DNA from 4 places in the Mucilaginibacter sp. P4_A11 genome. Region 4 is predicted to be linked to each of the others. Evidence: riboswitches for the same ligand, from Rfam matches in the RefSeq annotation. Region 4 holds a riboswitch; each other region holds the start of a gene.
The links. A riboswitch is a leader RNA that binds a small molecule or an ion and turns the genes downstream of it on or off. The one in region 4 is predicted to bind S-adenosylmethionine.

Region 1: another riboswitch for S-adenosylmethionine. It lies ahead of AC1DUD_RS29935 (O-acetylhomoserine aminocarboxypropyltransferase/cysteine synthase family protein); the one in region 4 lies ahead of AC1DUD_RS17095 (peroxiredoxin family protein).
Region 2: another riboswitch for S-adenosylmethionine. It lies ahead of AC1DUD_RS06975 (TlpA family protein disulfide reductase); the one in region 4 lies ahead of AC1DUD_RS17095 (peroxiredoxin family protein).
Region 3: another riboswitch for S-adenosylmethionine. It lies ahead of metH (methionine synthase); the one in region 4 lies ahead of AC1DUD_RS17095 (peroxiredoxin family protein).

Annotation. Positions count from the first base shown of each region.
Region 1 covers NZ_JBFUHE010000026.1:6,066-11,993, forward strand. Annotated here, with positions in the region: gene AC1DUD_RS29930 (homoserine O-acetyltransferase family protein) at 1-736, opposite strand, end outside; gene AC1DUD_RS29935 (O-acetylhomoserine aminocarboxypropyltransferase/cysteine synthase family protein) at 827-2,146, opposite strand; SAM riboswitch class I at 2,394-2,504, opposite strand; gene AC1DUD_RS29940 (hypothetical protein) at 2,845-3,783, shown strand; gene AC1DUD_RS29945 (trans-sulfuration enzyme family protein) at 3,780-4,895, opposite strand; gene AC1DUD_RS29950 (hypothetical protein) at 4,991-5,509, shown strand; gene mqnE (aminofutalosine synthase MqnE) at 5,602-5,928, shown strand, end outside.
Region 2 covers NZ_JBFUHE010000002.1:723,572-729,499, forward strand. Annotated here, with positions in the region: gene AC1DUD_RS06970 (SusC/RagA family TonB-linked outer membrane protein) at 1-3,058, opposite strand, end outside; gene AC1DUD_RS06975 (TlpA family protein disulfide reductase) at 3,436-4,005, opposite strand; SAM riboswitch class I at 4,124-4,236, opposite strand; gene AC1DUD_RS06980 (glucosamine-6-phosphate deaminase) at 4,357-5,127, opposite strand; gene nagA (N-acetylglucosamine-6-phosphate deacetylase) at 5,147-5,928, opposite strand, start outside.
Region 3 covers NZ_JBFUHE010000007.1:232,353-238,280, reverse strand. Annotated here, with positions in the region: gene AC1DUD_RS15975 (S41 family peptidase) at 1-1,489, opposite strand, end outside; gene murQ (N-acetylmuramic acid 6-phosphate etherase) at 1,596-2,402, shown strand; gene AC1DUD_RS15965 (hypothetical protein) at 2,508-3,074, shown strand; gene AC1DUD_RS15960 (Bax inhibitor-1/YccA family protein) at 3,261-3,992, shown strand; SAM riboswitch class I at 4,126-4,235, shown strand; gene metH (methionine synthase) at 4,406-5,928, shown strand, end outside.
Region 4 covers NZ_JBFUHE010000008.1:141,688-147,615, forward strand. Annotated here, with positions in the region: gene AC1DUD_RS17090 (protein-disulfide reductase DsbD domain-containing protein) at 100-546, shown strand; SAM riboswitch class I at 1,462-1,574, shown strand; gene AC1DUD_RS17095 (peroxiredoxin family protein) at 1,798-3,117, shown strand; gene AC1DUD_RS17100 (peroxiredoxin family protein) at 3,144-4,469, shown strand; gene AC1DUD_RS17105 (YceI family protein) at 4,553-5,221, shown strand; gene AC1DUD_RS17110 (cytochrome-c peroxidase) at 5,584-5,928, shown strand, end outside.

The sequences.
Region 1 (5,928 bases), on a different contig from region 4:
AACGGTTCACCAGCTTTTGCCCCTGGTAATTTTGATAAGTTGAGGCGCGAAAATCGTCCTGTACAGTATCACCTTCTTCCTGCTGGGTAATGCCATAAGTTTTGTAAGTACGATAGCTCAGCAACGCAATACTACGTGCTGCTTTTAAACCTTTCTGGCCGCCATCTGGCGCGTTGGCATAAAAAGTGCGGTCGGCAGTTATAGCTAAACGCTGAGACTCGTTAAAGGCAATACCCCATGGCGAGTGTTTGGCGTTAGTGGCTATCAGGATAAGGTTTTTGATCCGCTCGGGCTCAATAATTGCCCATTCCATAGCTTGCTGGCCCCCAAGAGAGCCGCCAATTAATATATGAATACTGTCAATCTGTAAATGATCGGCAAGTAGCTGATGCGCCTTAATCATATCCCTTGTGGTAAACTGGGGATAGGAGAGATAGTATGGCTGACCGGTAACCGGGTTAATGCTCAGCGGACTGGTAGTACCGTAAGGAGAGCCCAAAATATTGGCGCAAACTATAAAATGCTCTTCAGGATTAATGAAGTAACCTGTACCCACAAGACCTTTCCACCAGTCAAGTACATCGCTGTTGGCTGTAAGCGCATGGCAAACCCAAACAACGTTATTTTTTTCCTTATTTAACCTGCCGTATGTATGAAAGCCTATCTCTAAACCCTCAATCTGCCGGCCCGATTCAAATTCAAAAGTATCAGTGTATTTAAATATCTCTGCGTTCATTCTTTTGTTTGTTATTCCAGGCGCAGCCGGAATTTCCGGCTGCAACCTGTAATAACGTTTACTATATCACTTAAAAAAAACTATACATTGTTAAACTAACTCACCCGCACCTTGCTTAATTTTTGCAAAAGCCTGTTCAAAATCAGCTTTGATATCATCAATATGCTCAATGCCCACTGCAACACGCAATGATGCAGGTTTAACACCGGCTGATAATTGCTCTTCATCAGATAATTGCTGATGCGTTGTTGCCGATGGCTGTATGATCAGTGTTTTTGCATCGCCCACATTGGCTAAATGGCTCACCAGTTTCAGGTTGTTGATGACCTGGCTGGCCTGCGCTTTATCACCTTTGATCTCGAACGACAATACGCCGCCAAAACCATTTTTTAAATATTTTTTAGCAAGATCATGATATGATGATGATTCCAATCCGGGGTAATTCACRCTTGCCACTTGCGGATGCTGCTCAAGCCATTTGGCTAATTGCAGTGCATTATCAACATGGCGTTGTACACGTAATGAAAGGGTTTCCAGTCCCTGGATATTAAGCCACGCATTGAATGGCGATTGCGACGGGCCGAAATCCCGTAAACCTTCTACACGTGCCCGGATAATGAACTGGATATTGCCAAAGGGGCCGCCGATACCGAATACATCGTTAAATACCAATCCGTGATAACCTTCAGATGGCTCAGTGAATTGCGGAAACTTGCCATTGCCCCAGTTATAATTACCGGCATCAATAATAGCACCGCCAATACTGGTACCATGCCCGCCAATCCATTTGGTAGTTGATTCCACAACCACATTAGCACCATGCTCAATAGGGCGGAAGAGGTAACCGCCTGCTCCAAAAGTATTATCAACAATTAATGGCAGATCGTGCCTTTTGGCAACTTCGCTTACTTTTTCAAAATCGGCAATGGTAAAACCTGGGTTGCCGATAGTTTCCAGGAAAATAGCTTTTGTTTTATCGTCAATAAGTGCTTCGATATTGGCTGCGGTATCGTCTTTAGCAAAGCGTACATCGATACCCAAACGTTTAAAGGCTACTTTAAACTGATTATAAGTACCACCATACAGAAAAGGAGAAGTAACAAAATTATCGCCCACCTGCAGGATGTTATTTAAAGCAATAAATTGTGACGCCTGTCCCGATGCCGTTGCCAGCGCCGCTACGCCACCCTCTAAAGCTGCAATGCGTTTTTCAAACACATCGGTAGTAGGGTTCATGATGCGGGTATAAATATTGCCAAATTCTTTCAGCGCAAACAGGTTTGCACCATGTTCGGCACTGTTAAATACGTATGAAGTAGTTTGATAAAGCGGCACTGCACGTGAACCTGTTGTTGGATCAACTTCCTGGCCGGCATGTAATTGTAAGGTTTCAAATTTTAAGGCAGACATAGTTTGATTTTTTTAATGTGTTTAATTTAGATTTTTGAATGTTAGATGGATTTTGACAAGCCGGTTTGAATTAACCGGTTTAACAGCACGCGCATTTTCAATGAAATGAAAGCAGGGGCGTGCTAAGCATCAACAGCAGCAACACATACAAATACAGCTAATAGGGGAGCTAATATATTGTACGTTACCGTTTGAGGTGTAAAAAGTGTTGCGTTGCGTAAATTTAATTAAACTTTTCATGGTTAAAAATTTATATTCCCCGGTGTTATTTGCCGGGACAGGAATTGGCACCTTCTTCAACACTGAAGGGTTGCCAGCGGGTCATGGAGCCTGATCTCTCGCCGCTTCTTTATAAATCAAAACCCGAACTATGTGCGGAGGATTGATCGACTATGGTATCGCTACCAAATAATGTTCCAAATATAAGGCCTTATATGGTAATGTACCAAATTTTATTTCAAAAGGCTTGTAACTAATGCGAATGAAAACTTTTATACCTTAGCAGATATCTTTAATACCTATTCCTTATGCTGGAAAATACGCTTCAATAATCATTTATAATTATTGTAGTCCTATCCGTTTTTTTTACAAATGTTTTTTCTCAAACAAATGATTCAACATCTTTCAAAAAAATCATCGTAAATAATATTTGCCTCTGTCAAACCACAATTGCTGATTTAAAGAAATCTGACCCCGGTTTGAAAGCTACAATAGTTGAAGAAATGGATCTAACGGCAAATTGCGTTGGAGATGATTCAAGATATATAGCAGACGAGGGATATTCGACCCCCAAATATCCGGGAATGATATTTCAGCAAGATCAAAAATCTGATCTAATTAGCAAAATCAGGTTAACAAAAGAATTTGCGGGGAAATTGCCCGACGGGAAAATGATTGATCTTAGTAAATTGGTGCTTAAAGATCTGTTCAAACTATATCCTGCATTTAAAGAGCAATGGAATACCAGAGGTTGTTCCGATTATTGGAATTTTTCCAATGATACTATTTCATTTTATGTTAAGATAGATAGCACTAAAAAGCCATTATTCCCTATAGATGAAGCATATTACATGGAAAAACCCGTGGAAGGTGCAGATTTGATACTATCCTGTCATGGAGTGATGAAAGAAGACACCCATGAGTATGTAACTGGCGAAACTGAAAATAACGAACCAGTATATTTTATCGATAGTGTACGAGTAAGGGGGGATGATTTAAACAAACTTAACTCTAATGATGTTGCAACTGTTTCTGTTTACAAAGATGCAAGTGCAATAATAAAGTACGGCCGTGAAGCAAAATATGGATTGATCTATGTAGAAACCAAAAAATTTGATATCCATCGTTATCAAACGTATTTCAAATCAAAATCTTCGGGTTATGCTAAGCTTATTTCTAATCCGGCTAACATTTCTCAAATTCAATATATCCTCAATAAAAAAATACTTAAAACTAATTACGAAGGAAATTTAGCTGGGATAAATGACAAAATATTCAAGGAATTAATAATCATTGACAAGCATCAACTTATAAAAGAATACGGAATTACAAACAAAAATTATGGTGTAATAATTACCGCTAACATACTAGTAAACTCATTCAATAAAGACAAAGAAAAAGAAAAAAACACGCATTAAGCCAGTGCCTGCTCCATATCAGCAATTAAATCGTCAATATGCTCCAGCCCAACCGAAACCCTTAATAAATTTCTGGGAGTCTTAGTATCAGGCCCTTCAACTGTAGCACGGTGTTCTATTAAACTTTCTACGCCTCCAAGGCTGGTAGCTTTGATGAATAGCTTGAGCTTATTGATAATGTTATGCGTATCATTTTCATCTCCCTTAATAATAAAGGATAGCATACCGCCAAAAGCCAGCATCTGATCTTTAGCGATATCATGCTGAGGGTGCGATGGCAGACCGGGGTACATCACTTTTTCAACATTAGGATGTTGTTCGAGGTATTCGGCGAGCAGTTGAGCGTTCTGTACATGGCCTTTTACGCGGTACGGCAGCGTTTTAATACTACGCACCAGGTAATAACAATCCATAGGCGAGGGGATAGCACCGCCCATTTCCTGCACCTGCCTGATTTTTGCCCACCAATCGTTCTTTTCGGCAGTAATCAAAACGCCGCCCATCAAGTCGCTATGCCCGCCGAAATATTTGGTAGCCGAGTGCATCACCATATCAGCGCCTAATTCAAGCGGCCGCTGACAAACCGGGGTTGCAAAGGTATTATCGCATAAAACCTTAATACCTTTTGATTTGGTAATTGCTACTACCTTTTTTATATCTGTAATTTTCAATAACGGGTTTGAAGGGGTTTCTATCCAGATCAAACCTGTTTCTGGCTTAATATGTTGCTGCAAAACTTCAGTATCGTTTACATCGATAAAATCGAAAGTAAGGATCCCGGCAAACAGGGTTTTAAGCTGATTGCGCAAGCCATGATACATATCATCAGGGGCAATAATGTGCGTGCCTGGTTCAAGCGATTGAAAAACAGACATCCCTGCTGCATTACCCGAAGAAAAAGAAGCAGCCTCAATACCGCCTTCCAGTTTAGCCAGCACGTTCTCCAACGCATGCCTGTTAGGGTTTGCCGAGCGACTGTAAATATAACCTGCCGGAAAACCACCGTCCTCGCCACGCTCAAACGTGGTTGACATAATAATGGGTTGTATTACGGCCCTTGTTGCTTCATCAACATGGTTTCCGGCGTGTATAGCTATAGTTTCAGTTTTCATGGTTTTATGCTTATCGCCCAAAATAAACAAGAATATTTGTTATTAGCTGTAGCGTTTTTTTATTTTTAATCGAATAGGCTGTAAAACCTATCCACATGAAGAGAACCTTTATCCTGATCTTATTTGTTATCACCGGCTTATCAGCCTGCAAAAAAGATGCTAACGAAACTGCTTATGACAAAAGCTATAAAGTATGGCAAAGCTTCAAGACTGAAAGTAAAAACTCATATACCTATACTGTTAACGCCGGTTCAGTTTTTGGTTACGGCTCAGAAACAAAGATTTCTGTTCAAAATGGTGTATTAGTAGCCCGTGACTTTTTATCATATACATTAGTTTACGCACCAAATGGCGCCCCCGGCAAAACGATAAGGGAACAATGGCACGAAGACAAAGTGTCTTTAGGGCAGCATAATTCAGGTGCGTCATTACTTACCCTTGATCAGGTATACCAAAAAGCAAAAAGCGAATGGCTCGCGGCTGATAAGAAAAAAAATACCATTTATTTTGAAACCAATAATAACGGTATGATCTCTGATGCCAGTTATGTGCCTAATGGCTGCCAGGACGATTGCTCAACAGGGATTTCCATAAGTGAGATCAAGGCACTGTAACCTTAATGTAATTTACCGGATAATTTGGCCGATATGTGTCATAACGCATATTACTTTTATGCTTTTTTGTACATTTGGCCAAATTTATAATGATGCATAATTCAGATAATTTACAGGTATTGCTCCAGGATCCGAATTTATCTGCTGACTTAAAGCACATTGCCCAAAAGGTACTAAATAAACAACGCATCACTTTTGATGAAGGCGTTTTGCTTTACGAGCAGGGCGAGCTTGGATACCTTGGCACTTTAGCCAACTATATCCGCGAGGAGCGCCACGGCGATAAAACTTATTTTAATCGTAATTTTCATATCGAGCCAACCAATCTTTGCGTTTACGACTGCAAATTTTGTTCATACTCGCGCCTGCTGAAACAAAAATCAGAAGGATGGGAGTACACCATGGATGAGATGTTCGAC
Region 2 (5,928 bases), on a different contig from region 4:
TGATCCATAGGTTACGGCCAACTACCGAGAATGTAGCCCCCTGGAAACCTATCTTATTAACCCATTTAGCCGGTAAAGAATAACCCAGCTTTACTTCACGAAGCTTGATGTAAGAAGCATCATATACAAATGCCTCGTCAATATTGGTAAAGCCTTTATAATACGACTGTGCCGGTATAATAGTAGTATTTGGCGAACCATCGGCCTTTACCCCTTTAAATATCATACCGTCGTTATATACGGTTACACCTGCCGGAGCTGCACCGGTTACCTGTATTGCCGCTGCCGATGTATTATTGCCCGGATAGTAGTAGCTTAAACCGCCGTTAGCTGCGCCGCGGCCTGGTAAAGTTGAGGCCAGTACACCGGTATAGGTACCTGTGCGGTTTGTGTTTGAATAAATAGATCCGCCAAAGCGTGCATCAACCAAAAAGCTTAGGTTAATACCTTTATAGGTAAAGCTGTTATTAATGCTTCCCAGCCAGTTTGGTGTAAATTTACCCAGATAGCGTTTAGTGGTATTGAATACCGGTGTACCGTTGGCATCAATAATGATTTGCCCGGAAGCGTTACGTGTGTAAGCTGTACCGTAAAGCGCACCATAAGGCTGCCCAAGCGATGCTAAAACCTGTACCGTACGATCCGTGCCTAATACCACACTTTGCAAGCGGCCATCAGCATCAAGTGCAGCTACCTTGCTGCGGTTTAATGAATAGTTGGTGGTGATATCCCAGGTAAACCCTTTAGATTTAATCGGGGTTAAGCCCAGCTGAACCTCAAGACCTTTGTTGTTGATACGGCCCCCGTTTATTACTTTGTAACCATAGCCTGTTGATGAACTTACCTGTACGGTAAGGATCTGGTTGGTACTATTGGTGTTATAGGCACTCACATCCAGGTGTACCCGGTCGTGGAAAAAACCCAGTTCAAAACCAGCCTCGGCTGATGTTGTAGTTTCTGGCTTAAGATGATCATTCAGCTCAGTAGCCGAAAAACTTTGTTGCGGATTTGAGCCAAAAAGCGTTGAAGAGGTAAAAACATTAAGCAATTGATAAGGATCAGTAGCCTTACCTACTTTTGACCAGCCACCTCTTAGTTTTGCATAAGTAAGTACATCGCTTTTAATACCCAATGCTTCAGACAGCACTAAACTTCCGTTAACTGAAGGATAGAAATATGACAGCGCATCTGCCGGTAAGCTCGACGACCAATCGTTACGGGTTGTAAAGTTAATAAATGCGTAGTTCCTGAAACCAAGCTGTGCTGAGCCAAAGTAGCTGTAGGTTTTAAGTTTACCATATTCGCTGGTTGAAACCAACGGATCGCGGGAATTACTCAATGTGTATAAACCTGCAACCGCAAGTTTAGGCGCTATCTGGTCATTTCGCTCGGTTGTTCTAACGGCTATGTTACCACCGCCAAATACGTCAAGCGAAAAATCATTGTTAAGCTTTTTAGTGTATTGCAACCTGGCCTCAGTATTGTTTTCGTTTACGCTGTAAGCATCCTCTTCGTATGAACCAAACGGCGTTCCGTTAGTGCCATACGCCACTTTGATCTTACGGCGGTCGTTATAATAATCAGTCCCGGTACGGAAGTTTGCCGAAAGACCATCAATGATCTTATAATTCAATTCGATGCTACCTATCAAGTGGTTTTTGTGCTGCCCAACTGTATTTTCATAAGCCAGCCAGTAAGGGTTACTGTAGTAGCTGTTATTCCAGTTAAAGGTATTGCCGTTAGCATCCTTATAATTTTTAAGCCTGTTGATATCAACCTGGCGGCCAAACCAGGTAAACTGCAGCATGGTACTGGTTGCGCGTTTACCATATGCGCCAGGAAGGTTATCAGCATCATCTTTACTAAAATCGACAATAGTGTTTACTGTTAATTTAGGATTAATACGATAGCTTGAGTTTAAGGCAAAAGAGTTGCGTCCCTGCGAAGTATTAGGTACAATACCTGTTTGATGCAAGTTATTGTATGATAACCTGAAATCGCTTTTATCGCTGCTGCTTGCTATCGCGATACCATTATTCAAAGTAACACCGGTTTTGAAAAAGTCTTTTACGTTATCGGGATGCGCCACAAACGGAACAGCCTGCCCGTTTGAATAAAATTGCGGGATCAAGGAACCATCCAATGCAGGGCCCCAGCTTTCGTCAACACCATCGTTAACACCGCCGCCTTTGCCATCTACATAACTGAATTTACCATTTGAGCCCTGACCATATTGGTTCTGGTAATTTGGAAGTATCTGCACATTTGAAAAGCTGGTGTTGGAGTTTATCGTAACGCCCAATCCTTTCGCGCCTTTACCTGTTTTAGTCCTGATGAGGATAACGCCTGCGGCCGCACGTGAACCATAAAGTGCCGCAGCGTTTGGACCTTTCAATACGCTTACCGATTCAATATCTTCAGAATTCAAATCAGAAATAGCGTTGGAAAAATCCCTTGAACCATTAGTTCCCAAAAACTGGGTATTATCAACTATAACCCCATCCACTACAAATAGGGGCTGGTTATTGCTGGAAATAGAAGTTTCGCCACGGATAATGATACGCGATGAACCCATATCACCCTGGCTGTTGGTAACCTGTACACCCGCAATTTTACCTGTCAGCGCATTTACAAAGTTGGTTTCTTTTGCCTCAGATATATCTTTTGATTTTAAACCCTGTACGGAATAACCCAACGACTTTTTATCTTTTGAGATATTGAGGGCTGTTATGACAACTTCATTTAATGAATTGGCTGCTTCAACCAACACTATATTTAAGGTTGATGAATTTTGTGTAACCGGTACCTCCTGTGTAGCAAAGCCGATGTAACTTACCCTAAGCACATCATTAACATTGGCATTGATGGTAAATTTACCATCCACATTGGTTTGAGCGCCCGTAGTTTTACCTTTAACAGATACACTAACACCAGGCAGCGGCAGCCCGTCGGTCTTAGCGGTTACCACCCCGCTTATTTTAACGGATTGCGCCGCAACCGTTTGGACGAGAATAAAAGGCAATATAATTGCCAGTAATAGCTTGTAAATTTTTAACATGATAATTAAAATTGTATTAATTTTTGATGCCGATACAGGTACAAAAAACATGGCAATAGCCTTAGCAGGCATAAAATGCCAGGCTTATAAACCTAATTGTAACTGTAAAGAATTGATTAGGGGGCTAGTATTTATTAACGCCATAGCAAGCTGCAGCAAGCGCAGACATTAATACCATACATGCTGTAAGAAATTAACAGCAACAACGCATGCTTTGCATACTTGAATAAAAGGGCTTGCAGGTTGACTGGTTCAATGGAACTAAAGCATTGTTGTGTAAGGGGGTAGTTTTTGCTTTCATAAAAACGGGTATTAAATAAGTGCAGATAGATTGTTTTTTAATTGACGACAGCAAACAGGGCTGCCATTAACGATTTTTAGTTGATAGATGCTGTTTTATTATTCACCAAAGCATCAACAGCTTTTACCATGGATGCAAATTCTTGTTTATCATATAAACGGGTGAGGTAAACGATCTTTCCATCGCGGTCGATAACTACATTGCGGGTAACTCCACTTTTTTTGTTGGCAAACCGGCCAAAAATATCGGCACCAGGATCAAGCGCCAGCGGGTAGCTGATATTTATATCATGATGGAAACCTTTTACTTTTTCGAGCGGCTCATCGCGGTCAACGCCTATTAAAACCAGGCCTTTATCTTTATAAGCCTGCCAGATCTCCTTTTCGAGATGGGGCATTTCCTCGCGGCATACACTGCACCAGCTTGCAGTAAACTGCAGGATAACCACTTTGCCGCGTAATTGCTTTAATGATGTTTTAGTACCGTCGGTGAGTACAAGTTCGAAATCGGCAGGAGCAACATCGCCTGTTTTTACGATATAACCGCGATCTACAGTGGCAGGATCGGCAGCAGTTTGTGTTTGTGCAGCAGCCAGCAATGTGGTTATTGAAAGCGAGCAGGTAAAAAGTAAATGTTTAATGTTCATTGCTATACATGTTAAACCGTAATATCAGCCGGTGATATTTCAATATTTTGTTAGCAAGAAAATGAAGAGAGAAAAGGAAGTATACAACGCCCTGCACTATGCAAGGCAATAGCGTATTACATTATCTTTTCCGCCCCATTTGGACAGATAGGAATTAGCACCTTTATAACAGTGGGCTTACAGGTTGCTAAGACATCACAGGGCCTTTCCCTCAGTCTTTCTTGATAATAAAATATTCAAAGAACCGTTTGATGATACAAATATATATAAATTCTACTAAAACCATAGACTTTATATAATTATTGCAATAAAATGAATTAAGCCCGGGAAGACGTGTCATTTTTAATGCTGCTAAACCTGCTTAATCAGGCTAAAACTATCAGCATCAACAAAAAGTATAGCATTATTATGTGCTTTTAAGATGGTGGAAGGATAACGCTCCGACACAGGTTGTTGCAGGGTATATTTTACCGCATCCGCTTTATTAGCGCCGGGCACCATGCAAAATATATAGGAAGCAGCCACCAGGGCGGGGATAGTTAATGTAAGTGCGTATTCGGGTACTGCATCTAAAGTTTCAAAGCAACCGTCGTTAACCTGCTGTTGCCTGCAGGCCTGATCCAGCTGCACTGTTTTTATTATTTCCGGATCATGAAAGTTTGCTACATGAGGATCGTTAAACGCTATATGGGTATTCTCCCCTATCCCCATGCAAACAATATCAACAGGGTTATTTTTCAACAGCAAGGCATAGCGTTCACATTCGGCTTTGTAGTTTGCCGCATTACCATCAATATAATTGACTGATGCAAATGGGACCCGTTCAAAAAGCATCCGCTTAAGAAAACTGCTGAACAATTGAGTGGCAGCATGAGGTAAACCGAAGTACTCATCCATGTGAAAAGCATTTATTTTTTGCCATTCAATACTGCCGTCGCTCACCAAAGCATCCAGAAATTCATTTTGTGAAGGCGCTGCCGCAAAGATCATATTGATTACAGGCTTATTAAGCAGCAATTCTTTGATTTTTTCGCTCACCATTTTAGCCGCCGTTTGACCAAGGGATGCCCGGTTTTCCAGCACGATCACCTCGAGTTTTTCTGCCTGTATTTGCTTTAACATGGAAGTATTATCAACTATTTTAAATGGAATAAACAATTTTACCGCCGATGATGGTTTTGTGCAGATTGATTTCATCATCAAAGATCACCAGGTCGGCATTTTTACCAACAGTTATTGATCCCATTATATCATCTGATTTCATAATTGTAGCCGGGGTTGTGGTCATCATTTTCACGGCATCAATTACAGGCACGTCGGCAAGGGTGATCATATTTTTAACCAGTTGAATAGTAGTTGCAACGCTTCCGGCAAAGGCGCTTCTGTCGGGTAGTTTTGCCACATTATCTTCTACTATCACTTTCAGACCGTTACGAAGATCGCCTAAAATACTTTCGCCTGGCGGCATTCCGGCGGCACGCATCGCATCGGTTATCAGAGCAATTTTTTCCGGTCCCTTGATCTTATAAACAAGCTTAAGTAAAGCCGGTGGCAGGTGCCTACCATCAGCAATGATCTCCACTGTCATATCCTCCAGCAAATAACCGCTTTCAACAACCCCGGCATACCTGAAAGCGTTACGCCGGGTTACACCCGACATGCACGAATAAAAATGAGTGATATGCGTATATCCGTTTTCATAGGCTTCAAGCACCTCTTCATAAATGGCGTTAGTATGCGCTATGGAAGGTAAGATGCCCTTTGATTTTAGGAAGCGTCCAAATTCAACCGCGCCTTTTAACTCGGGAGCTGCACTCCATCGTTTTACTATGGATGAATGCTGTAAAATTTCATGATATTCTTTTGGATCAGGCAAGCGGATAAAGCGGGGATCCTGCGCACCACGCTGTTCCATAGCGAAGT
Region 3 (5,928 bases), on a different contig from region 4:
GGATAATTTTTATAGGCTCTCTGGATATCTGCACTTCGTGCGAATCCATTTCTTTAATAGTTTGTGAAGCATACAGTATAAATTTATCTACCTCATCATTGCTAACCGCGTACTGTGTTAAAAATTCGCGCTCGGTAGAGTATTTTTCAAACAGTTGCTGCTGCCGGTCAATAACGTATGCGGTAAATAGTTGCTGCTGGCTTAAGTCTTGGATGAGTGGCGTAAACCTGCTGGTATCGGCCGGTACAAAAACATCGGGCATGATACCGCCGCCGCTAAAAACTTTACGCCCGATGGAAGTGTGGTATGACGGCGTTCCTTTAAAAACACTATCGTTCAGGTTGCTTTGCTCCGAAAAAAGCTCGCCCTTTTGCATGCGCTGGGCCAGTTCATTGCGATAGCTATCCACACCGTTTTTGTATGATTTTTGGATAGAACGACCCGACGGGGTATAATACCTTGCCACCGTTAAATTCACTGCCGATCCGTCGTCAAAAGCAAACTGCTGTTGCACCAGGCCTTTCCCAAACGACCGGCGGCCAACGATAGTCGCTCTGTCCAGGTCCTGCAAAGCGCCAGCTAAAATTTCACTTGCCGATGCCGAATATTCGTCAATAAGTACGGTGACTTTTCCTTTCTGAAACATGCCCGAATCTGTGGCAAAATAATCAGTACGTGGCTCGTGGATGCCTTTGGTATAAACTATCAGCTTTCCGCCGGTTAAAAATTCATCGGCCATTGAGGTAGCCGCGTTTAGGTAACCGCCGCCATTGCCCCTCAAATCAAGCAGTAATTTGTCCATCCCGTCATTTTTCAGCGTGGTTAACGCCTTCCTGAAATCAATATCTGTGGTAGCCGAAAACTTACTGATCTTGATATAGCCTGTTTGGGCATCGGCCATATAAGCGGCGTCAACACTGCTCAAATCCACATGACCGCGTTTAACCTTAAGCATTTCCAGGTTTTTGCTTAAAGGAGGCAATACGGTCAACTTTATTTCGGCATCCTTCTCGCCCCTGAAAACACCATTTATCCGGGCAGCCGTAAGTTTACTGCCCGAAAACTTTTTATCATCAACATTGATCACCTTACTCCCTACCAGCAATCCTGCCTTTTCGGCCGGGCCACCGGCATAAACCTGCGTAATGATCAGGGTATCGCGAAGCAACTGGTATTCGATACCGATGCCGTTAAAACCACCATCTAACCGTTCATTTATAGATTGAGCCTGCTGCTGCGGTAAATAAAGCGAATGCGGGTCGAGGTTTTGAAGCAGGTTATTTACTGATACTCCTTCAATGCTGTCAATGTTAACGCTGTCAACATAGTTGCGGTCAACTAACTGCAGCACCTTGGCAATTTTACTATTGGAAGTAAATGAAAGACCGAGGTTATGGGTCGCAAAATCCCTGTTAAGCAACAAGCCTATCATTATCCCCAAAAATAGCAGGATCATTGTCCGGAAAATTACACCCGCGGTCCTCTTCATAACTTATAACACAAAGTTAACAAATGCAAGGTCAATAATTTTTACCTGCACCCTTGCATTTGATGATTTTTACCGAATTTTGTTATAAATTATTTGAAAATAGGCTATGGAAACCACCACCGAAAGGGAATCGCACTATAAAGACCTCGAAAAACAGACCGTTAGGGAAATTTTAGAAAACATTAATAACGAGGACAAAACGGTTCCCCTTGCTGTTGAAAAGGCCCTACCGCAGATAGAAACCCTTGCAACCATCACCGCCGAAAGGATGAAAAACGGCGGCAGGTTGTTTTATATAGGTGCCGGCACCAGCGGCAGGTTAGGTGTGGTTGACGCTTCAGAATGCCCGCCAACATTCGGCGTTCCGTTTGATATGGTGGTGGGTTTGATAGCGGGAGGTGATGGTGCTATCCGTAAAGCAGTTGAATTTGCCGAAGATGATGCAGTACAAGCATGGATAGATCTGCAGGAATTTGATATAAATGAAAAAGACGTGGTGGTTGGCATTGCAGCTTCGGGCACTACGCCTTATGTAATTGGCGGCCTAAAAACTGCTAATGAACATAATATCGTTACAGGTTGCATTGTTTGTAACAGCGGCAGCCCGGTAGCGGCCGTGGCGCAATACCCGGTTGAAGTGGTGACCGGGCCTGAGTTTTTAACGGGTTCAACCCGTATGAAAGCCGGTACCGCGCAAAAATTAGTTTTAAATATGCTGAGCACAAGCGTAATGATCCAGCTTGGCCGCGTAAAAGGGAACAGGATGGTTGATATGCAGTTAAGCAACCATAAATTGGTGAACAGGGGCACACACATGGTAATGGACGAAACCGGGCTGAGCGAAGAAGAAGCAGCCGGGTTATTGAAACAATACGGCAGCGTACGGAACGCTGTTGATCATTTTAAAAAATAAACTGAATTTGAAGATGTGTTGATTTGAAAATTTGAAGATGCCAGGCCGCATTCGATAAATTTTTAAATTCAAAAAATTCAGGTTCAGAAAATTGAAACTAACACAATGCACGAAATTGAACCATATTACCGCTGGCGAGATGACTATGTAGCATCTGAAGATGAGTTTTCGCCTTTCTATGCTACCGAATACAGCGAATTTGAATTTGACAAACAGGTTTACAATTACCTGCTGCATCCCCAGTGGGATTCATTCGGCTCTAATACACTTTATCTTAAAGTGCTTTTTGCCGATTATGACAAAGGCTACACTATTATTGAATTGATAGGTGAATGGAATGATGCCATTAATAACGACATCATGCTGTTGAAGCGTGAGCTACTCGACCTGATGATCGATAATGGCATCACGCATTTTATCCTGATAGGTGAAAACGTACTCAACTTTCACTCAAGCGATGATTGTTATTATGAAGAGTGGTTCCAGGATGTAGAAGATGGCTGGATAGCAGGCATCAACTTCCGCGACCACGTGATTGACGAATTTAAACGCAACAACATCGACTATTACATCAACTTCGGCGGCGAGCTCGATAACCTTGGCTGGCGGGCGTTGAAACCCGTACAGGTTTTCAAAAAGGTAGAAGAGCAGTTAATGAGGAGGCTGAATTAACGTTAAACCACCGCGTCATTGCGAGGTACGAAGCAATCTCCGACAGTACAGAGAAATCTGCATAGCCGCTCTGCTTCTTGGGGATTGCTTCGTACCTCGCAATGACGTGATGTAGATAGCCGTATTATCTCTTCACCTTACATTCACTTTTTATTCATAAATTCGTATATTATTTAATAACAAAAAATGGAAATTAAAGATCCCGAATACGTTTATAAAAACGTAATACAATTAAATGAACAAGATGCATCGCGCAAATTCATAGCTAATGTATTTGTGTGGATGTTTGTTGCCCTGGGGCTTTCAGCCTTATGCGCGTTCATATTTTCAGGCAACCAGGCATTATATGAAATGCTTAGGGACCCAATTACAGGCGGCAATACAGGCTTAGGCACTATTGTTATGTTTGCGCCGCTTGCTTTTGTACTTATTATATCATTTGGCTTTAACCGCTTATCATATGGTGTAGCAGCATTGTTGTTCATCGCATTTTCAGCAGTTATGGGCATCAGCTTAAGCTATATACTAAGAGTATATACAGAAAGCTCGGTACTTGGCGTATTTATTACAACTTCTGTTGTTTTTGGCATAATGGCTGTAGCTGGTTATACCACCAATACAGATTTGACCAAGTTTGGATCAATCATGATGATGGGCCTTATTGGTATAATCGTTGCCTCACTGTTTAACATGTTTATGCATAGCACCCAGTTAGAATATATCATTAGCTATGTTGGCATTGCAGTATTTGTAGGTTTAACTGCTTATGATGTTCAGAAACTTAAGCGCATAGGCGCAGGTCTTGAATACGGCACATCATCAACAAGCAAAATGGCCCTTTTAGGCGGTTTAACATTGTATCTTGATTTTATCAATCTTTTCCTGATGATCCTCCGTTTATTCGGCAGAAGAAGATAATCTCATTAAGAAATTCGATCAAAAAGCTGCCTTCAAAAAGGGCGGCTTTTTTTGTTTAACAATGTGGCTTAGCTATGATATATCGTAAACGTTATACACTTGCAAATGATAACTTTATTGCGCAACTTTGCAGTGCTTATGGAGAAAGACGGAGGGATTAGACCCTGCGATGTCTTAGCAACCTGTGCTTCACAAGGTGCTACATTCTACTCAGCAGCCAAACGGCACTGGGACAGATAAGCGAAAGTCATGATAACACCCGACTTTTCGAGATAAGCTTTTTATTTATTTGTGATTGCACTGATTTGATACGACTGACCAGCTATTTGCTTAATACGTCAGTAGATCATAATAATCTTTAAAATCAAACCAATCAGTGAAATCATCAAATAAAAAATCGGTGAAATCAAAAAATGGACATTAGAAAAGAATTACAGAAACGCATCCTGGTGATTGATGGGGCAATGGGTACCATGATACAACGGTACCAGCTTACCGAAAAGGATTTTCGGGGAGAGCGTTTTCGCGATCATCATAGCGACCTGCAGGGCAATAATGACCTGCTCAATATCACACGTCCTGATATTATCAAGGCTATCCACGCCGAATACCTAGAAGCCGGGGCAGATATCATTGAAACCAACACGTTCAGTACGCAGGTAATCTCCCTCGCCGATTATCACCTGGAAGAGCTGGCTTATGAACTAAGCTACGAGGGCGCTCGCATTGCCCGTGAAGTAGCTGATGAGTATACTCTACGCAATCCTGCCAAGCCGCGCTTTGTAGCCGGTGCCGTAGGCCCAACAAACCGAACGGCTTCCCTATCGCCGGATGTAAACGATCCGGGATACCGTGCCGTTACTTTTGATGACCTGGCCGATGCTTATTACGACCAAGTGCGTGGTTTGGTTGATGGCGGTTCACATTTATTATTGGTTGAAACCATTTTTGATACCCTGAATGCCAAGGCTGCACTTTTCGCCATAAAACGCTATGAGCTGGAATGTAAAGCTGCAGGTAAGGATTTTCCTGCTTTTCGCGATAGCGGTGGCATCATGATCTCTGGTACTATTACCGATGCTTCGGGCCGTACCCTTTCGGGGCAAACGGTTGAAGCTTTCTGGAATTCGATAAGCCACGCTAACCTGCTTTCGGTAGGTTTAAACTGTGCTTTGGGTGCCAGGGAAATGCGCCCTCACCTTGCCGAGCTTTCCGAAAAAGCAGGCGTATTTATATCCGCCTATCCAAACGCCGGTTTACCCAACGAGTTTGGTCAGTACGATGAAACCCCGCATGAAACCGCTCACCAGGTTGATGATTTTATCAAAGCCGGGCTGGTTAACATTGTTGGTGGTTGCTGCGGTACCACACCCGAACACATTAAATGCATTGCTGATAAAGCTGCCAAATATCCACCCAGGCTTATCCCGGAAATTGAACCGGATATGCGCCTGAGCGGCCTGGAATCCGTTACCATAAAACCCAAAAGTATTTTTGTGAACGTGGGTGAGCGTACCAATATTACAGGCTCGCCAAAGTTCTCTAAACTTATTCTTGCCGAAGATTATGAAGCAGCCTTATCTGTTGCCTTGCAGCAGGTAGAGGGCGGTGCGCAGGTTATCGATATTAACATGGATGAGGGCATGATCGATTCGGAAGCGGTGATGGTGAAATTCCTGAACCTTGTAGCCTCCGAACCCGATATCGCCAAGTTGCCTATCATGATCGACTCCTCAAAATGGACGGTGATCGAGGCCGGTTTGAAATGCGTGCAGGGTAAAGGCATCGTGAACTCCATTTCCCTTAAAGAGGGAGAGGAAAAGTTTAAAGAACAAGCTGCCAAGATCCTGAGCTATGGTGCAGCAACTGTAGTGATGGCTTTTGATGAAACAGGCCAGGCCGATTCATTGGAACGCCGGATCGAGATCTGTAAACG
Region 4 (5,928 bases):
ATATATAAAACCATCTGCTATACAGATCTGTGTTGTTGCCGTTAATTATTTACAAGTAAGGCGATCAAACAAAACAACATCATCAGTATATCACACTAAATGAAAAAACTAATACTTGCAGCTTTAACCTTTGTCATTAGCACTGCCTCATATGCGCAGATCCTGGCACCAGTAAAATGGTCGTATGGGGCAAAGAAGATTGATAAAGAGCAGGCCGTTGTGTTTATAAAAGCAACTATTGATAAGGGCTGGCATATTTACTCGCAAAACGTTGCCGATGGAGGCCCGATAAAAACCTCGTTCAGGTTTGATAAAAGTGACGACTATACGCTAAACGGCAATACAACAGAGCCTAAAGCTGTTAGCAAGTATGAAAAGGCATTTAGTATGAATGTGCAGTACTTTGAGCAATCGGTTATATTTCAGCAAAAAGTAAAACTTAAAAACGGGCAGGCATTAGTTAATGGTACCCTGAACTATATGGTATGCAGTAACAAGCAATGTTTGCCGCCTGAGGATGTTGAGTTCAGCATTCCTGTGAAATAGTACTAAGCCGAAAGTCGCAAGTCAAGTCTGGTTTTCTATTTTTAACTTAGAACTTACGACTTTAGAAAAAGCGGAATTTATCGATCACAAAATAGTAATATAGTTTAACAGCTCATTAGCCACCAAATTGAACTGTTAGACGGAGCAAAGTGTCGGGGACAACTCCACTTGCTTAAACCTGGTTTACACAAATAAATACCATGAAACCGAAATTGAATTTTATCACTAAAGCCCGCTTACAGAATGGTGGCATCCTTTTCTGTAATTACCATTGTTGTTAATTTGCGCTTTTATCCCGGAAATTGATCCAGAAATAAGATCAACATCCTGGCTGTACTAAGTGCGTTGCTTTGCTATGGTGGTAAAACAGGCGTGTGCTGTACAGACCAGGATGTTGATCGTTTACAAGATAAGAAGAAGTTTGAATTGGATTAAAAACATTTTATGTAGAGACGTGTCACATGTGTCTTCATAAGCAAATCAATATTGACATTCAGGGAAATCGTTTTGAAGTACGAGACTCCGCTGGAGTCCAATATCTCTTTAAATTTTGTCTATAAACACGTGGCCTCTCTGAGGCCGATTGGCACGTCAGCCATATTGCTTTATACTCCGTAGGAGTAACGTGTTTATAGCCTAATGGATATACTTCTCAAGGCTCCGTAGGTGCCTCGTGCTTTAAGATGTAAGAGGCTATTTTTCAATATGGTTTCTACCTGGTGATTCGCTCGTCCTAAAGGAAACGCATGTGATGCGTCTCTACGATAAAAAATAAAATTTAAATGCCTTTAAGGCTTTAATGAGATAAATAGGGTGTAATTAAAAAATATTCTACTAAATCTATAGATTTTATTGTATTTATCATATTTGTTACTATCTTTACAGCATTCTAATTAACCCCACCATTAATTAGTTGATTTATAAAGAATAAGGGAGAGGAAGTCTCGATGATCTTATAGCGACTTTTCATTGTTTGAAATAAGTGCTAAACTTTTTCCGATAGCAATTATGCCGGCGGAATATAAATTAACTAAAAACCATGAACACATTAAAGTATCCGTATTTCTACGTGCAACCGGTAGCCATTAAACGATGTTGTTGTTTGGTTCAGTACACCTTCTGGTTTTAAAAAGCCGGTTTCCTGAAATTTTATTGCCTTTAATTATTGGCCTTAACTGGGCCAGGAAGGATTCTTTGTGCCAAATTTTTAGCACGCTATGTATCAATTAACAACAATTTAAACTTATACAAATGAAAATTACAAACTACTTATCCAAAGCTAAACTGCTCTCAGTTAGTTTTTTACTTGGTGGCGTTGCTGTAGCCTCTGCCAATGATGGCCCTAAGCCCAGATTTATAAAAGAGGGAAAATGGCGCGGCGAATTTACAGTGAGCGAATCAAAAGTTCCGTTCAATTTCGAATTGAAAGGTAAGGATGCCGAGCATGCTACATTTACCCTCATCAATGGCTCCCGTCGAGACGATTTTCATGTAAAATCCATCGGCCAGGATTCGGTATACATTAAAATGAATACCTATGATGCGGCCCTGGTTGCAAAAGTGGAGGATGATGGTTCTTTAACCGGCGAGTACCGCAGTTTGGTACCTGGTTTCAGAGGTAACTCATTGCCTTTTAAAGCCGAATACGGAAAAACCTACCGCTTTGTTGAGCCAGGTAAAGATGTGGCCCCAACCGCCGATCTGAGCGGTAAATGGGAGATCAAAACCTACAGTAAAGAAGCCGTCCCTGCATCTATCGCCTTATTAAAACAAAAAGGGAATAAGCTTACCGGCGTGGTAATGACCGTTGTTGGTGATACCCGCGAACTGGAAGGTACCGTGCAGGGCGATGAATTCGCGCTGAGCGGTTTTACCGGTCCGAGCCCGTTCATCATTAAAGGAAAGATCAATGCTGATGGAACTATCAGCGGTGAAGAAGGCTTTGGTATCTATAAAAACCTGAAGTTTGATGCTGCTAAAAAAGCTGAGGTAGAATTACCCGATCCTTATAAGCTGACATTTTTAAAGGAAGGTTACAAAAAGCTTGATTTTTCGTTCCCCGGGATCGATGGCAAACAGGTATCGCTGAGTGATGATAAATACAAAGGCAAAGTTGTGATCGTTGAGATCATTGGTACCTGGTGCCCTAACTGTACCGATCAAACGGTGTTCCTTTCTCCATGGTTCAATAAAAACCATCAGCGCGGTGTAGAAGCCATTGCTTTAGGCTTTGAGCAAAAAGACAGCCTGGAATACGCCAAATACACTTTGGGTAAGTTAAAGGATAAATATGCTATCAATTACGATATCGCGTTTGGCGGCCTGGCCGATAAAAAACTGGTATCACAAAAATTGCCCGCGCTTAACAAGTTCATCGCGTTCCCTACAACTATTATCATCGACAGAAAAGGTGATGTAAGGGAAATTTACACAGGCTATACCGGTACCGTAACAGGTAAATACCATGAGGATTACGAAAAGAAATTCAACAAGCTGTTAGACGAGCTTATTGCCGAGCCTGCACCGGAAACAGCCGCCGTTGTTGATCAGCCAGCTCACCAGGGTAAGTAACTATTAACTATCTTATAATTTATCGAATGAAAACACTCAATTTAATTACTTCATTCAAATGCCTGACAGCAGGGTTGTTGCTGGCCGGTACCGTGCACGCGGCGGACAAAAATCCACCGGTAAAATTTATCAAGGAAGGTGTGTGGCGGGGTGTGTTCACCGTAGCCGAAACTAAAGTGCCCTTTAATTTCGAGCTGAAAGGCAAAGATGCTGAACATGCTGTATTCACACTGCTGAACGGTACACGCCGCGACAATTTCCATGTAAAGCAGGTGGGCAAAGATTCGGTATTTATTAAAATGAATACCTATGATGCCGCCCTGGTTGCCAAAGTGGAAGAGGACGGAACCTTAAGCGGTGAATACCGCAGCCTGGTACCGGGTTTCAGGGGGAATTCATTACCGTTCACCGCAGAGTACGGCAAAAGCTACCGCTTTATTGAACCCGGCAAGGATGTTGCCCCGACAGCTAATTTAACAGGTAAATGGGAGTTGAAAGTTTATTCAAAAGACCAGGTACCTAACAAAATAGCGGTACTGAAGCAAACCGGCAATAAGCTTACCGGTGTAATTATGCAGGTAACCGGCGACAGCCGCGAACTGGAAGGTACCGTGCAAGGCGATGAATTTGAACTGAGCGGCTTTACCGGCCCAAGTCCAAAGATTTACAAAGGTAAGATCAACCCGGATGGTACGTTGAGCGGAGAAATAGGCCAGGGTATTTATGACAATACCAAGTTTGATGCTGTAAAGGATGATAAGGCCGAACTGCCTGACCCGTACAAGCTAACCTACCTGAAAGAAGGCTATAAAAAGCTTGATTTCACGTTTCCTGATCTTACTGGCAAACCTGTTTCGTTAAGCGATGCCAAGTACAAAGGCAAAGTTACCATCATAGAAATTGTTGGTACCTGGTGCCCCAACTGTACCGATCAAACCGTGTTCCTGTCACCGTGGTTCAACAAAAATCATAACCGCGGGGTTGAGGCGATAGCTATCGGCTTTGAGCAAAAAGACAGCCTGAAATATGCACAGTACACGCTGGGCAAGCTGAAAGATAAATATGATATCAAATATGATATTTTATTTGGAGGCCTTGCCGATAAAAAGCTGGTATCGCAAAAGCTCCCTGCATTAAACAAGTTTGTGGCTTTTCCAACTACCATCATTATCGACAGAAAAGGTTACGTAAGGGAGATCTACACCGGTTACACAGGTACAGTTACCGGTAAATATTACCAGGATTACGAAAAGAAGTTTAACAAACTGCTCGACGAACTGATTGCCGAACCAGCCCCGGCAACTGAAGCCAACGCTGTTGAAAGCAATAACGAAACTTTAAAAGGAAAATAAACAATCAACTGAATCACGTAACCCGGCGAATGGTAACAGCTTTGCCGGGTTTATTAAAAACACAAATAAAGACAATAACCACCATGACAAAATTTTCAGGCGCTGTATTATTTACAGCTTTTATATCACTAACCGCATTCACTTCATCAACCATAAAAACCGTTAAGCTTACTAAAGGTAAAACCGGCATAATTAAAACCGCTGAAACCAAAAAACGGTTTAAGGTTGCATCTTTTAAAGTAGATAACGAAGGTAGTAAACTTACCTGGGCCGCAAAAAAAGCAACAGGCGACCACAATGGCGAAGTAAAGATCAGTAACGGTAATTTCGCAGTTGAAAACAATGCCCTTAAAGGCGGAAGCTTTGATATTGACCTGAATACCATTACCGATGCAGATTTAACAGATCAGGCGCAAAACGAGAAATTGGTAAGCACACTTAAAAGCGAAACCTTTTTTAATACCGAAAAATTCCCTAAAGCAAATTTGGTAATCAGTTCTGCTACTAAAACCAGCGGTAACCAGTACGATGTTAACGGCAAGCTTACCATAAAAGGAATCACCAATGATGTTAGCTTCCCGGCAACGGTAGCTGTTAATGGTAAAAAGCTGACTGCCAACGCCAAAATAACTGTCGATCGTACTAAGTATGATATTAAATTCCGTTCAAAAAACTTTTTTGAAAACCTGGGCGATAAGGTGATCTATGATGATTTTGATCTGAATGTTAACCTTACTGCTAACGCGCAGTAGTCTTTAGAAGCTGTTTAAAAACATGTATAAAAGTCGTCATTGCGAGGCACGAAGCAATCCCCAAGAGGCAGAGGGGCTATGCAAATCCGCCCTGTATAGTCGGGGATTGCTTCGTGCCTCGCAATGACGTGGGAGAGATATAGCAGTTTTATTTAATTGTTTTTAAGCAGCTTCTTAGCAAAACAGGATACCACTTTAGAATTTATTATGCTTAATCACCCTGTACAGGGTGAAGGGCTATCTCTTTGACTACTAAAAGCATTTAAAAACTCATTTAACCTTGGAAGAGGTCCGGAGCCGGGGGGATTGGATGCCCCGGCAAAGGCCTGAACTTTTAACCCGCAGCTTAAATGCATACTGATATGAAAAAAGGAAAAATACTTCTGGGTTTGGCAGCAATTGTCATATTGATCAGCACTATGAGTTTTGTAGGTACCAAAGATGATGTGCAAACCAAAGAGCAACTGGGCGAAAAACTGTTTTTTGATCCGATACTATCGGGTGATAATACCATCAGCTGCTCATCATGCCATAAACCGGAATTTGCTTTTGCCGATAGTGCTGTTTTTAGCAAAGGCATAAAAGGCAACCTAACTGCCCGTAACTCGCCGGGATTGACCAACCTCTCCGGCAGACCGCACCTTTTTTGGGATGGCCGCGCTGCGTCGCTCGAAGAGCAGGCTTTGGGCCCTATAACATCGGCTACA